DNA from 3 places in the Pantoea sp. Z09 genome. Region 1 is predicted to be linked to each of the others. Evidence: predicted binding sites of a transcription regulator. Region 1 holds the regulator's gene; each other region holds the start of a gene.

Region 1 (4,265 bases):
ATCTGGGGCGGCACATCAGCTATTTCGGGCCGGAAGCTAATGATTTCGGCCTGCTGGAGCAGACCTTTATCGACTACGGCAACGCAGGCAAAGGCCAGTCGCGCAAGTATCTGCACACCTACGACGAGGCCGTGCCCTGGAATCAGGTGCCCGGCACCTTTACGCCCTGGCAGCCGCTGCCGGAGAACACCGATATTCTGTTTTACGAGGGGCTGCACGGCGGTGTCGTGACGCAGCAGCACAACGTGGCGGAAAAGGTCGATCTGCTGGTGGGCGTGGTGCCGATCGTCAATCTGGAGTGGATCCAGAAGCTGGTGCGCGACACCGGCGAGCGCGGCCACTCGCGCGAAGCGGTGATGGACTCGGTAGTGCGCTCAATGGAGGATTACATCAACTTCATTACGCCGCAGTTCTCGCGCACCCACATTAACTTCCAGCGCGTCCCCACCGTAGATACCTCGAACCCGTTCGCCGCGCGCGAGATCCCGTCGCTGGACGAGAGCTTCGTGGTGATCCACTTTCGCGGGCTGGAGAATATCGACTTCCCCTATCTGCTGGCGATGCTGCAGGGATCCTTTATCTCGCATATGAATACGCTGGTGGTGCCGGGCGGCAAGATGGGGCTGGCGATGGAGCTGATTATGGCACCGCTGGTGCAGCGGCTGATGGAAGGCAAACAGATCGCCTGACCAGGTCTGGAGCGGGAGCGAGTAGCAAGGCCCGCTCCTTACATACAGTGCGCTTTTTTACAGCGCGACCACTTCATAGCTATGGGTCATCTCTACGCCCTTGCCCAGCATCAACGCCACCGAACAATACTTCTCCGCCGAGAGATCCACCGCGCGCGCCACGGCTTTGTCGCTCAGCGCCTTGCCGGTGACCACAAAGTGCAGGTTGATATGGGTAAACAGGCGCGGCGCCTCTTCGCGGCGTTCAGAGGTCAGTTTCACCTCACAGTCCACCACGTCGTTGCGCCCTTTCTGCAAAATAGAAACCACGTCGATGGCGCTGCAGCCGCCCGCGGCCATCAGCACCATCTCCATCGGACTGGGCGCTTTATCGCCGGAGTTGCCGTCCATCAGGATCTGATGCCCTGACGACGACTCGCCGAGAAAGGTTAACCCTTCGACCCACTTCACTCTTGCCTGCATGTTTCCACCTCGAGAATAGCCCGTTTGCCGCCAGAGTACGCGTTCGCCTGGCAAACAGCAATCCAGAGTAATCCCCCCTTTGCTGAAGCGAGACAACAGAAGACAGTCGGCAAAAGCTGTGCTACAAACAGTGCTGAAAATAGTTCGTCTTGCTAAGGACGAAGACGGGACACATCAAGCGCCTGGCGCAAAATAAGGCCCGAATAATCTCCTTTAGGGGAAACGCTTGAAGCTTTCATCGCCTGGCAGGGAATAATCCCCCCGCGTTTTGGGCACGATTACAACAGAGGATAATAGCGAATGGTTCTCGGCAAACCGCAAACAGACCCTACACTCGAATGGTTCCTGTCCCATTGCCATATTCACAAATATCCATCCAAAAGTACGCTGATTCATCAGGGTGAGAAGGCTGAAACCCTCTACTACATCGTGAAAGGTTCCGTTGCGGTACTGATCAAAGATGAAGAGGGCAAAGAGATGATCCTCTCTTACCTGAATCAGGGTGATTTTATCGGCGAGCTTGGCCTGTTTGAAGAAGGTCAGGAGCGCAGCGCCTGGGTGCGCGCGAAAACCGCGTGCGAAGTGGCAGAAATTTCCTACAAGAAATTCCGCCAGCTTATCCAGGTGAACCCGGATATTTTAATGCGTCTCTCATCGCAGATGGCGCGCCGTCTGCAGGTAACATCGGAGAAAGTGGGCAATTTAGCTTTCCTCGACGTGACCGGACGTATTGCACAAACCCTGCTTAACCTGGCGAAACAGCCAGACGCCATGACGCATCCCGACGGCATGCAAATCAAAATTACTCGTCAGGAAATTGGCCAAATCGTTGGTTGCTCGCGTGAAACCGTGGGCCGCATTTTGAAAATGTTGGAAGACCAGAATCTGATTTCCGCACACGGCAAAACCATTGTCGTTTACGGCACCCGCTGATTTCCTCTCACTCACGGCGTGATCTTACCGTCACGCCGTTACTGCTTTTAGCGAAGTGATGTGGCGTCGAATCATCTACCACCCCGAAGTTAACTATGCTCTGCGGCAGACGCTGGTGCTGTGCATTCCCGTCGCGCTCGGCTGGCTGTTCGGCGATCTGCAAAAAGGGCTGCTCTTCTCGCTGGTTCCCGCCTGCTGCAACGTCGCGGGCCTGGATACGCCCCATAAGCGCTTCTTCAAACGACTGATCGTTGGCGGCTCGCTGTTCGCGCTCGGCAGCTTTCTGATCCAGCTGCTGACCCTGAAAGGGGTGCCGCTGCCTGCGGTGCTCTTTGTGCTGCCGCTGCTGCTGGGCGTCACCGGCGAAATCAGCCCGCTGCACGGCCGGCTGCTCTCCGGCACGCTGGTGGCGGCGATCTTTACCCTGAGCCTGATCGGCCGCATGCCGATCTACGTGCCGCCGCTGCTCTATATCGGCGGCACGCTCTGGTACGGGCTCTTCAACTGGTTCTGGTTCTGGCTGTGGAAAGAGCAGCCGATGCGCGAAACCCTGAGCCTGATCTACCGCGAGCTGGCGGACTACTGCGACGCCAAATATACCCTGCTGACCCAGCTCACCGATCCGGAAAAAGCGCTGCCGCCGCTGCTGGCGCGCCAGCAGAAAGCGGTCGATCTGATCAACACCTGCTATCAGCAGATGCATATGCTCTCCGCCAGCCGCGACAACAGCCATAAACGGCTGACGCGCGCCTTTCAGGTGGCGCTCGATCTGCAGGAGCACATCTCCGTCAGCCTGCACCAGCCGGAAGAGGTGCAAAAGCTGGTAGAACGCAGCCATGCGGAAGCGGTGATACACTGGAACGCCAAAATCATCTCGGCGCGGCTGCGCGCGCTGGCCGACGCCATTCTCTATCACCAGCTGCCGAGCCGTTTCGAGATGGAGAAGCCGCTCGGCGCGCTGGAGAAGATCGCTCGCCAGCATCCCGACAATCCCGTCGGCCACTTCTGCTTCTACCACTTCAGCCGCATCGCGCGCGTGCTGCGCACCCAGAAGCCGCTTTATCAGCGCGACCTGATGACCGATCGTCAGCGCCGGCTGCCGCTGCTGCCCGCGCTGCGCAGCTACCTGTCGCTGAAGTCCGCCGCGCTGCGCACCGCGGCGCGCTTCGCCGTGATGCTGATGTTCGGCAGCGCGCTGGCGATGCTGTTCGACATTCCCAAGCCCTACTGGATCCTGATGACCATTATGTTCGTCAGCCAGAACGGCTACAGCGCCACGCGGGTGCGCATTCAGCACCGGGCGCTCGGCACCTTTGTCGGGCTGGTGATCGCCGCCGCCTCGCTGCGCTTTGCGGTGCCGGAATCGCTGGTGCTGCTGTTTATGCTGGTGGTCACGCTGCTCAGCTATCTGGTGACGCGCAAATATTACGGCTGGTCGATGATCGGCTTTACCGTCACGGCGGTCTACTCGCTGCAGCTGCTGTCGCTGAACGGCGCGCAGTTTCTCCTGCCGCGCCTGATGGATACGCTGATGGGCTGTTTGATCGCCTTCGGCGGCATGCTGTGGCTCTGGCCGCAGTGGCAAAGCGGGCTGCTGCGGCAGAACGCTCACGACGCGCTGGAAACCTATCAGGAGGCGCTGCGCCTGCTGCTGGGGCCGGAGCAGGAGGCGAAGCCGCTGGCGTACCAGCGCATGAAGGTCAATCAGGCGCACAACGCGCTGTTTAACTCGCTCAATCAGGCGATGCAGGAGCCGGGCTTCAACGCGCAGTATCTGAAAGATATGCGCTTATGGGTGACGCACAGCCAGTTTATCGTCGAGCATATCAACGCCATGACCATTCTGGCGCGCGAGCACACCATGCTGACCGCAGACCTGGCGCAGCGTTATCTGCAGTCGTGCGAGGTGGCGCTGCAGCGCTGCCAGCAGCGGCTGGAGTATGACGGACCGGGATCGCAGACCAACGTGATGGCAGGCGTGGAGAGCATTGATGAAGGCCCCACCACGATTCTGGAGCAGCATGTGAAACGCATTCTGGAGCACCTGAACGTGATGCACACCATTTCGTCGCTGGCGTGGAGCCAGCGGCCGCATCATGGCCGCTGGCTGATCAGGCATTTACGCAAAGGCTGATTAGGCCGCCAGCACGCGCTCGACCGCGCGGGCGAAGCGCGCCATGC
Region 2 (4,265 bases), 860 kb from region 1:
TCGTACCGCTATCTTACCCGAACCGCTGCGGGACGCAGCCGCCGCGCCGCCAGATTTGCAGGATCGTGCAAGAGACTTGCAGGATTGCGCTACCGCCCGATCGGCCACAAAGCGCATATTTTGCAGACGCGATATTCAGGTGGAGAGAGAAGATGAAAGCACTTGATGGAAAAATTGCGCTGGTGACGGGCGCCTCGAAAGGCATCGGCGCGGCGATAGCGACAACCTTCGCCGCCGCTGGCGCGCGCGTGATCGTCAACTATCGCCAGGATGAAGTCGGCGCGGTGGACGTCGTCAGCGATATTCGCACGCTGGGCAGCGAGGGCGTAGCGGTGCAGGCCGATATCTCACGCGAGGCGGACGTTGAGCGCCTGTTCGACACTGCGCAGGCGCACTTCGGCGCGCCCGATATCGTGGTGAACAACGCCGGTCAGTTTCACCACGGTGAGTTTAGCGCCCTGAGCCTGCTGGAGATGCAGCAGCAGCTCAACGTCAATCTGCTGGGCACGCTGCTGGTGTGTCAGCAGGCGGCGCGCCGCTTTCCCACGCGCGGCGGCTGCATCCTCAACCTCAGCGCGCTCAATAGTCAGCAGAGCACGCCGGGCTCGGTGCTCTGGGCGGCCACCAAAGGCGCGATCGATACCCTGACGCAGGGACTGGCGCGCGAGCTAGGCCCGCGCAATATCCGCGTCAATGCGCTGGCGCCGGGCATTATCATGACGGAAGGACTGCTGGCGGCGAAGAAGCTCAATCCGCAGCTGAAAGCCGCACTGCTGGCGGCGACGCCGCTGGGGCGTTTCGGGCTGCCGGAAGACGTGGCGCAGGTGGCGCTGTTTCTCGCCTCAGAGGAAGCGGCCTATATCAGCGGCGAACGGGTGCTGATCGCGGGCGGCGCGTAAGGCAAAAAAAAGGGAAGCCCGGAGGCTTCCCTTTTTATCAATCAGCCTGGCTGATTAGAACTCGCGACGACGCGGCGCTGCGGTAGCGCCCTCTTCGCGACGCGGACCGCGGCTGCCTTCACGGCTAAAGCTGCTGCGTCCACCTTCACGACCGCCTTCGCGACGCTCGGAAGAGAAACGACGTCCGCCTTCACGACCGCCTTCACGGTTGCCGCCGCCACGACGCTCGCCGCCAGCATCACGACCACCGCCGCGACGTTCGCCGCGCGCTTCGCCGGTATGCGGCTGTGCATCGCCCAGCAGCTGCATATTCATCGGTTTGTTGAGAATACGCGTGCGGGTGAAGTGCTGCAGGATATCGCCCGGCATGCCTTTCGGCAGCTCGATAGTCGAGTGGGTGCCGAACAGCTTGATGTTGCCGATGTAGCGGCTGCTGATGTCGCCTTCGTTAGCGATAGCGCCAACGATATGACGCACTTCAACGCCGTCGTCACGACCCACTTCAATGCGGTACAGCTCCATATCGCCAACGTCGCGACGTTCGCGACGCGGACGATCGCCGCCTTCGCGGTTGTCACGCGCTTCACGCGGGCTGCGACGGTCATCACGACGATCGTCGCGATCGCGGAACTCGCGACGCTGCGGACGCGGCGCGTCTGGCTGCACGATCAGCGGACGTTCGCCCTGCGCCATTTTCAGCAGCGCGGCGGCCAGCGTTTCCATATCCAGATCTTCCTGCGGAGAGAGTTTCTCCAGCAGCGCGCGATACTGGTCCAGATCGCTGCTTTCCAGCTGCTGCTGTACGCGACCGGCGAATTTCTCCAGACGACGGGTGCTCAGCAGTTCAGCGTTCGGCAGTTCAACTTCTGGAATGGTCAGCTTCATGGTGCGCTCGATGTTGCGCAGCAGACGACGCTCGCGGTTCTCAACGAACAGCAGCGCGCGACCTGCACGACCGGCGCGGCCGGTACGACCGATACGGTGAACGTAAGACTCGGCATCCAGCGGGATGTCGTAGTTAACAACCAGGCTGATGCGCTCAACGTCCAGACCACGCGCCGCAACGTCGGTGGCGATCAGGATATCGAGACGGCCATCTTTCAGACGCTCCAGAGTCTGCTCGCGCAGCGCCTGGTTCATGTCGCCGTTCAGCGCGGCGCTGTTGTAGCCGTTGCGCTCCAGCGCTTCAGCCACTTCCAGCGTGGCGTTTTTGGTGCGCACGAAGATGATCGCGGCGTCAAAATCTTCCGCTTCCAGGAAGCGCACCAGCGCGTCGGTTTTACGACCGTACGCGGTCCAGTAAGACTGGCTGATGTCCGGGCGCGTGGTGACGCTGGACTGAATGCGCACTTCCTGCGGATCTTTCATGAAACGCTTGGTGATGCGACGGATCGCTTCCGGCATGGTCGCGGAGAACAGCGCGGTCTGATGACCTTCCGGGATCTGCGCCATGATGGTTTCAACGTCTTCGATGAAGCCCATACGCAGCATTTCGTCCGCTTCGTCCAGCACCAGACCACGCAGGTTGGAGAGATCCAGCGTGCCGCGTTTCAGGTGGTCGAGCAGACGACCCGGGGTGCCCACCACAATTTGCGGGCCCTGACGCAGCGCGCGCAGCTGTACGTCATAACGCTGGCCGCCGTAAAGGGCCACGACGTTAACGCCACGCATATGTTTAGAAAATTCGGTCATCGCTTCAGCAACCTGAACCGCCAGTTCGCGGGTCGGCGCCAGCACCAGGATCTGCGGTGCGCGAAGAGTAGGATCAATGTTGTTTAACAGCGGCAGCGAGAACGCCGCGGTTTTACCACTACCGGTCTGCGCCATACCCAGTACATCGCGGCCCGCCAGCAGGTGAGGAATACACTCAGCCTGGATCGGAGAAGGCTTAACATAGCCCATGCCGTTCAGTGATTCGAGGATGTCGGCGTTCAGGCCCAGATCAGCAAAAGTGGTTTGAATATCAGTCATGTAGTACACGTGCCTCTTAGATTGCGGCGGCCAGTCTACATAACTCGTCGTGAAAATTTTCAGTCATTTTCATCAAAAAGTGTGAACCGGCTCAAATTAGAAGTTTCGACGAACAGCAAAGCCCTCATCCCGGAAGATGATGACTTAACGGGTAATTCAGGCAATGAAAGTTCGTCAGCTATTGCTGGTCAGATTCTGATAAATCGTCTTGTGTCTGGCCGAGTTGCGCCAGTTCCAACAATGCGTATCGGTGTTCAACAAAGTTATTGACGTTGTTGGCCACCGCCAGTTTGAACAGCGCTTTCGCGTTGTCTTTCTCCCCCAGACTTAGGTAGTGCTTACCTAAATAGAAGTTGGTTTCACTGAGATGTTCAGCGAGCGAGGTGTTATCCGTTGCGTCTGCCTTGAGACGTTCCATCAGCGTGCTTTCACTGATGTCGCCAAGGTAGAATTCGACAATGTTCCATCCCCATTGATCACGGGCCGCTTTGTCGTAACGCTGCTGCAGCGCAACTTTCGCCTTGTCTGCATCCATCTCACGTTCGTCGAGATAGAGCCACAGGCTGCGGAAAGGATCGTTGGGATCGTCTTGATAAAACGCCAGCAGATCATCTTGCGCTAACTTGTATCGACCGCCGTAATAGAGGGCGATACCACGGTTTAAATGCGCATAGTTGTAAGTTGGATCAAGCTCAAGTACAGAATCAAACGCTTCATAGGCAGCATCAAAATTGCCTGCCTGCGTTAAGTATATGCCGAGATAGTTAAACACTTCCGGCATATCTGGTCTGATAGACAGCGCTTGCGAGAAATCGTTCCGCGCCAGTGCTCTCAAACCAAGACTATCATACAACACTCCGCGCTCATATAACAGCTGTGCGCGTTCATCATCGGTCAGGGCGCGACTGGCAAGAATTTGTTCCATGCGTGCCAGAATCACTTCCTGCTGCAGTGTGGGCTGTAGAGGTACTGCAAGAACTTCGTTCTTACGCCAATTGGAGTTGCTGCATCCTGCCAGCGTGATAGCTGTCGCAACAAAACACCAGCGCAAAAAAGGCTTCATTTCCCACTCCCGAATACAAACATTAGGATAACGCTCCTGTCATCCGGCTGCTGTGCACAAGGATTCCCGCCCTCGCGATGACACAAACGCCTCTCCCATTCACGATGGGATAAGGAGAGGCAAACAGGGAATTACTCTGCGTCTGGCGCGCTGGTCACAACAGCTTCTTCGCCCTGCGGCTTAGACTCTGTTGCTTCTTTGATGCTCAGACGGACGCGGCCCTGACGGTCCACTTCCAGTACCTTAACCGGCACTTCCTGGCCCATCTGCAGGTAGTCGGTCACTTTCTCTACGCGCTTGTCGGCGATCTGAGAAATGTGCACCAGACCTTC
Region 3 (4,265 bases), 940 kb from region 1:
TAACGGCCAGCTGTCGGCTGAACTGGCGGATCCGGCGCTCTATCAGACCTTTGTCGACGCCTCCGAGAAGATTGGCGACGCCTGGGCGAGCCGCGAGTATAACCGCGCCATTCGCGAAATCATGGCGCTGGCCGATCTGGCCAACCGCTATGTAGACGAGCAGGCGCCGTGGGTGGTGGCGAAGGAAGAGGGTCGCGACGCCGATCTGCAGGCGATCTGCTCAATGGGCATCAACCTGTTCCGCGTGCTGATGACCTGGCTGAAGCCGGTGCTGCCGACGCTGAGCGAGCGCGCCGAGGCGTTCCTCAACAGCGAACTGCGCTGGGACGCCATTGCGCAGCCGCTGCTTAATCATCAGGTCGCGCCGTTTAAAGCGCTTTATGGACGTATCGAAATGACCAAAATCAACGCGCTGATTGAAGCGTCGAAAGAAGATGCCGCCGCGGCCAGCCAGCCGGCAACCGGTCCGCTGGCGGACGCGCCGATTGGCGACACCATTACCATTGACGACTTCGCCAAAGTCGATATGCGCGTGGCGCTGATCGAGCACGCCGAGCTGGTGGAAGGCTCCGATAAGCTGCTGCGTCTGCAGCTCGATCTGGGCGGCGAGAAGCGCCAGATTTTTTCCGGTATCCGCGCCGCCTATCCGGATCCCTCGGTGCTGATCGGCAAGATGACGATTATCGTTGCCAACCTCGCGCCGCGTAAGATGCGTTTCGGCGTGTCGGAAGGCATGGTGCTGTCAGCGGGTCCGGGCGGGAAAGATCTGTTTGTGCTCTCCGTCGACAGCGGCGCGCAGCCGGGCATGCCGGTTAAGTAAGGGGACTGGCTTTAGGGCAACAAATTTGTCGCCCTAAAGGCCAGGGCAATGTGCCCGTCGCGGGTGGCATGGACCGATCGCAAAGACGCAAAAGACGGCATCCCTGCCAGCTCGGCCTGCGCCATCCCTGGCGCAGGACGCTTTGCTCTTCGGTCCATGCCACCCGCTCGCAAGCTTCTCTGCGGTCATCAAGGGCGACAGCAATGTCGCCCTTTTTTATCCCGTGTCGCGTATGATGTTGTGCAGTGAAACCAGGAGCCTGCTATGCCCACCGTGCTGTCTCTGTGCTGGCGCTATGTGCGCGCCTTCGTCATCATCTACCTCTGCCTCTATGCCGGCAACGCCCTTGCCGTCGTGCTGCCCATTGCGATCCCCGGCAGCATCCTTGGCATGCTGACGCTGTTTGCCCTGCTGGCGACGCAAATCCTTCCCGTCGACTGGGTCAAGCCAGGCTGCCATCTGCTGATCCGCTACATGGCGCTGCTGTTTGTGCCGATCAGCGTCGGCATCATGAGCTACACCGACGTGCTGAGCGCGCAGTTCGGCCCCATTGTGGTCTCGGTGGTGGTGAGTACCTTTCTGGTACTGACGATTGTCGGCTGGAGTGCCCATAAAATTCATACGCGCAGCGTGCGGGAGAAGCCGAGTGAGTGATATCTGGTGGTCGCTGCCGCTGAGCGTCGGTGCCTTTATGCTGGCGCGTCGCATGGCGGCGAAGCTGAAAATTTCGATCCTCAATCCGCTGCTGGTGGCGATGGCAATCATTATTCCGCTGCTGCTGGTGCTGCACATCCCCTACGCGCGCTACTTCGCCGGCAGCCAGATCCTCAACCAGCTGCTGCAGCCGGCGGTGGTCGCGCTGGCGCTGCCGCTCTACGAGCAGATGCATCAAATCCGCGCGCGCTGGAAATCGCTGATCGGCGTCTGCTTTATTGGCAGCCTGACCGCGATGGTCTCCGGCACCGCTATCGCGCTGTGGATGGGCGCGACGCCGGAAATCGCCGCCACCATTTTGCCGAAATCGGTCACCACGCCGATCGCCATGGCGGTCTCCGCCTCGCTGCACGGCATTCCCGCCATTAGCGCCATCTGCGTGCTGATCGCCGGCGTGCTCGGCGCGGTGTTCGGCCATATGCTGCTCAACCTGCTGGGGATCAAAACCCGCGCGGCGCGCGGCCTGGCGATCGGCAACGCGTCGCATGCGCTCGGCACGGCGCGCGCGGCGGAAGTGGACTACCAGGAAGGCGCGTTTAGCTCGCTGGCGCTGGTGCTGTGCGGCATTATCACCTCGCTGCTGGCGCCCTTTATTTTTCCGCTGCTGCTGCACGCGATCGGCTAAAACTTTGCGAGAGATCTCGCAAAGTTGAAACGATGCAAATCTGTTGCATTGTCAGAGCGATACAGATCACATATAACCCCTCTGGCGGCAATCGGCCGCCTGATATTAACGAGGCTATCATGCATCCACGTTTCACCTCCGCCTTCGAGGCGCTGCCTGATGCTCTGCAAAGCGCGCTGCGTCCGGTGCTTGACGACGCGCAGTTTCAGGCGGCGCTGACGCCGGAGCAGGTCGCATCGCTGATGCAGCAAACTCAGCTGGACGCCGATGCCCTCGCGCTGGCGCTACTGCCGCTGGCAGCGGCCTGCGCGGTCGCGCCGGTGTCGCGCTTCAACGTCGGTGCCGTGGCGCGCGGCGTGAGCGGCCACTGGTATTTCGGCGCCAATATGGAGTTCGCGGGCGTGGCAATGCAGCAAACGGTGCACGCCGAACAGAGCGCTATCGCGCACGCCTGGCTGCGCGGCGAACGCCGTCTGGAGATCGTTACCGTCAACTACACGCCGTGCGGCCACTGTCGCCAGTTTATGAACGAGCTGAACAGCGGCACCGATCTGCGCATCAGCCTGCCCGGCCGCAGCGTCAGCACGCTGGGCGACTATCTGCCGGACGCCTTCGGCCCGCGCGATCTCAACATCACCACCCTGCTGATGGATAAGGTGGATCACGGCTATCAGGCGCAGGGCGACGCGCTGGCGCAGGCGGCAACAGAGGCGGCCAATCAGAGCCACGCGCCCTACAGCGGCTCGCACAGCGGCATTGCGCTGCGCACCACGACGGGCGCGCTGGTCACCGGACGCTACGCCGAGAACGCTGCTTTCAACCCCAGCCTGCCGCCGCTGCAGGCCGCGCTGATCCTGCTCAATATGCAGGGCGAAGCCTGCGAAAACATCGCAGCCGCCGCGCTGGCCGAAGTGGAGAACGCCACGCTGGATCAGTTTGCCGCCACCCAGGCGACTCTGGCCGCTCTGGGATGCGATCGGCTCACACGCGTCACGCTGCGCAAAGCCTGAGGCACGGCACACGCTTTTAAACACTTACAATATCTTTTATTTACAAAAGCTGTACATCGGCGAGAAATTTCATAGGATCGTGCGCCAGCAACACAAAAAAAGAACGACTGGCGTCTGAGCTTTGCCAGACAACACCGCAACCGGAGCATCAATTCATGGAACATGAGTACGAAAGTAAGCGTCCGCTGTACATCCCCTACGCTGGCCCGATCCTGCTGGAATTTCCCCTACTGAATAAAGGCAGCGCCTTCTCGCTGGAAGAGCGCAACGAATTTAACCTCAACGGCCTGCTGCCTGAAGCGGTCGAGAGCATTGAAGAGCAGGCAGAACGCGCCTGGCGTCAGTTCCAGGACTTTAAAAACAATAACGATAAGCACGTCTACCTGCGCAACATTCAGGACACCAACGAAACCCTTTTCTACCGCCTGCTCGACAACCATCTCGAAGAGATGATGCCGATTATCTACACCCCGACCGTCGGCGCAGCCTGTGAACACTTCTCTGAGATCTACCGTCGCGCGCGCGGCGTGTTTATCTCCTATCCCAACCGCGATCGCATTGAAGATATGCTGCAAAACGCCACCAAGCAGAACGTGAAGGTGATCGTGGTGACCGACGGCGAGCGTATCCTCGGCCTCGGCGATTTGGGCATCGGCGGCATGGGCATTCCCATCGGCAAACTCTCCCTCTATACCGCCTGCGGCGGCATTTCGCCGGCCTATACGCTGCCGGTGGTGCTGGACGCCGGCACCAACAACCAGCAGCTGCTCAACGACCCGCTCTATATGGGCTGGCGTCATCCGCGCATCACCGGCGAAGAGTATGATGCCTTCGTCAACGACTTTATCCAGGCGGTAAAACGCCGCTGGCCGAACGTGCTGCTGCAGTTTGAAGACTTCGCGCAGAAAAACGCCATGCCGCTGCTGCAGCGCTACCGTGACGAAATCTGCTGCTTTAACGACGACATTCAGGGCACCGCCGCCGTCACCGTCGGCACGCTGATCGCCGCCAGCCGCGCCGCAGGCAGCCGCCTGTGCGAGCAAAAAGTGGTGTTCCTCGGCGCAGGCTCCGCCGGATGCGGCATCGCCGAGCAGAT

What was found. The regulator CRP, encoded in region 1, controls carbon source genes, mostly activating them, when cyclic AMP is high. The targets are predictions, from matches to a motif close to ATGTGANNNNNNTCACAT.
Region 2: the regulator CRP is predicted to act here: its motif matches at 2,950-2,967, upstream of yrbN (protein YrbN).
Region 3: the regulator CRP is predicted to act here: its motif matches at 2,214-2,231, upstream of cdd (cytidine deaminase).

The regions. Positions count from the first base shown of each region.
Region 1 is NZ_CP092373.1:309,498-313,762, reverse strand. Features, by position in the region: gene MC269_RS01400 (phosphoribulokinase) at 1-689, shown strand, start outside; gene MC269_RS01395 (OsmC family protein) at 747-1,151, opposite strand; gene crp (cAMP-activated global transcriptional regulator CRP) at 1,452-2,084, shown strand; gene MC269_RS01385 (YccS/YhfK family putative transporter) at 2,143-4,218, shown strand; gene MC269_RS01380 (aspartate aminotransferase family protein) at 4,219-4,265, opposite strand, start outside.
Region 2 is NZ_CP092373.1:3,390,133-3,394,397, forward strand. Features, by position in the region: gene MC269_RS16210 (SDR family NAD(P)-dependent oxidoreductase) at 153-899, shown strand; gene MC269_RS16215 (DEAD/DEAH family ATP-dependent RNA helicase) at 954-2,870, opposite strand; gene yrbN (protein YrbN) at 2,887-2,943, opposite strand; gene nlpI (lipoprotein NlpI) at 3,049-3,933, opposite strand; gene pnp (polyribonucleotide nucleotidyltransferase) at 4,065-4,265, opposite strand, start outside.
Region 3 is NZ_CP092373.1:1,254,480-1,258,744, reverse strand. Features, by position in the region: gene metG (methionine--tRNA ligase) at 1-820, shown strand, start outside; gene MC269_RS06035 (CidA/LrgA family protein) at 1,085-1,474, shown strand; gene MC269_RS06030 (CidB/LrgB family autolysis modulator) at 1,467-2,159, shown strand; gene cdd (cytidine deaminase) at 2,279-3,169, shown strand; gene MC269_RS06020 (NAD-dependent malic enzyme) at 3,325-4,265, shown strand, end outside.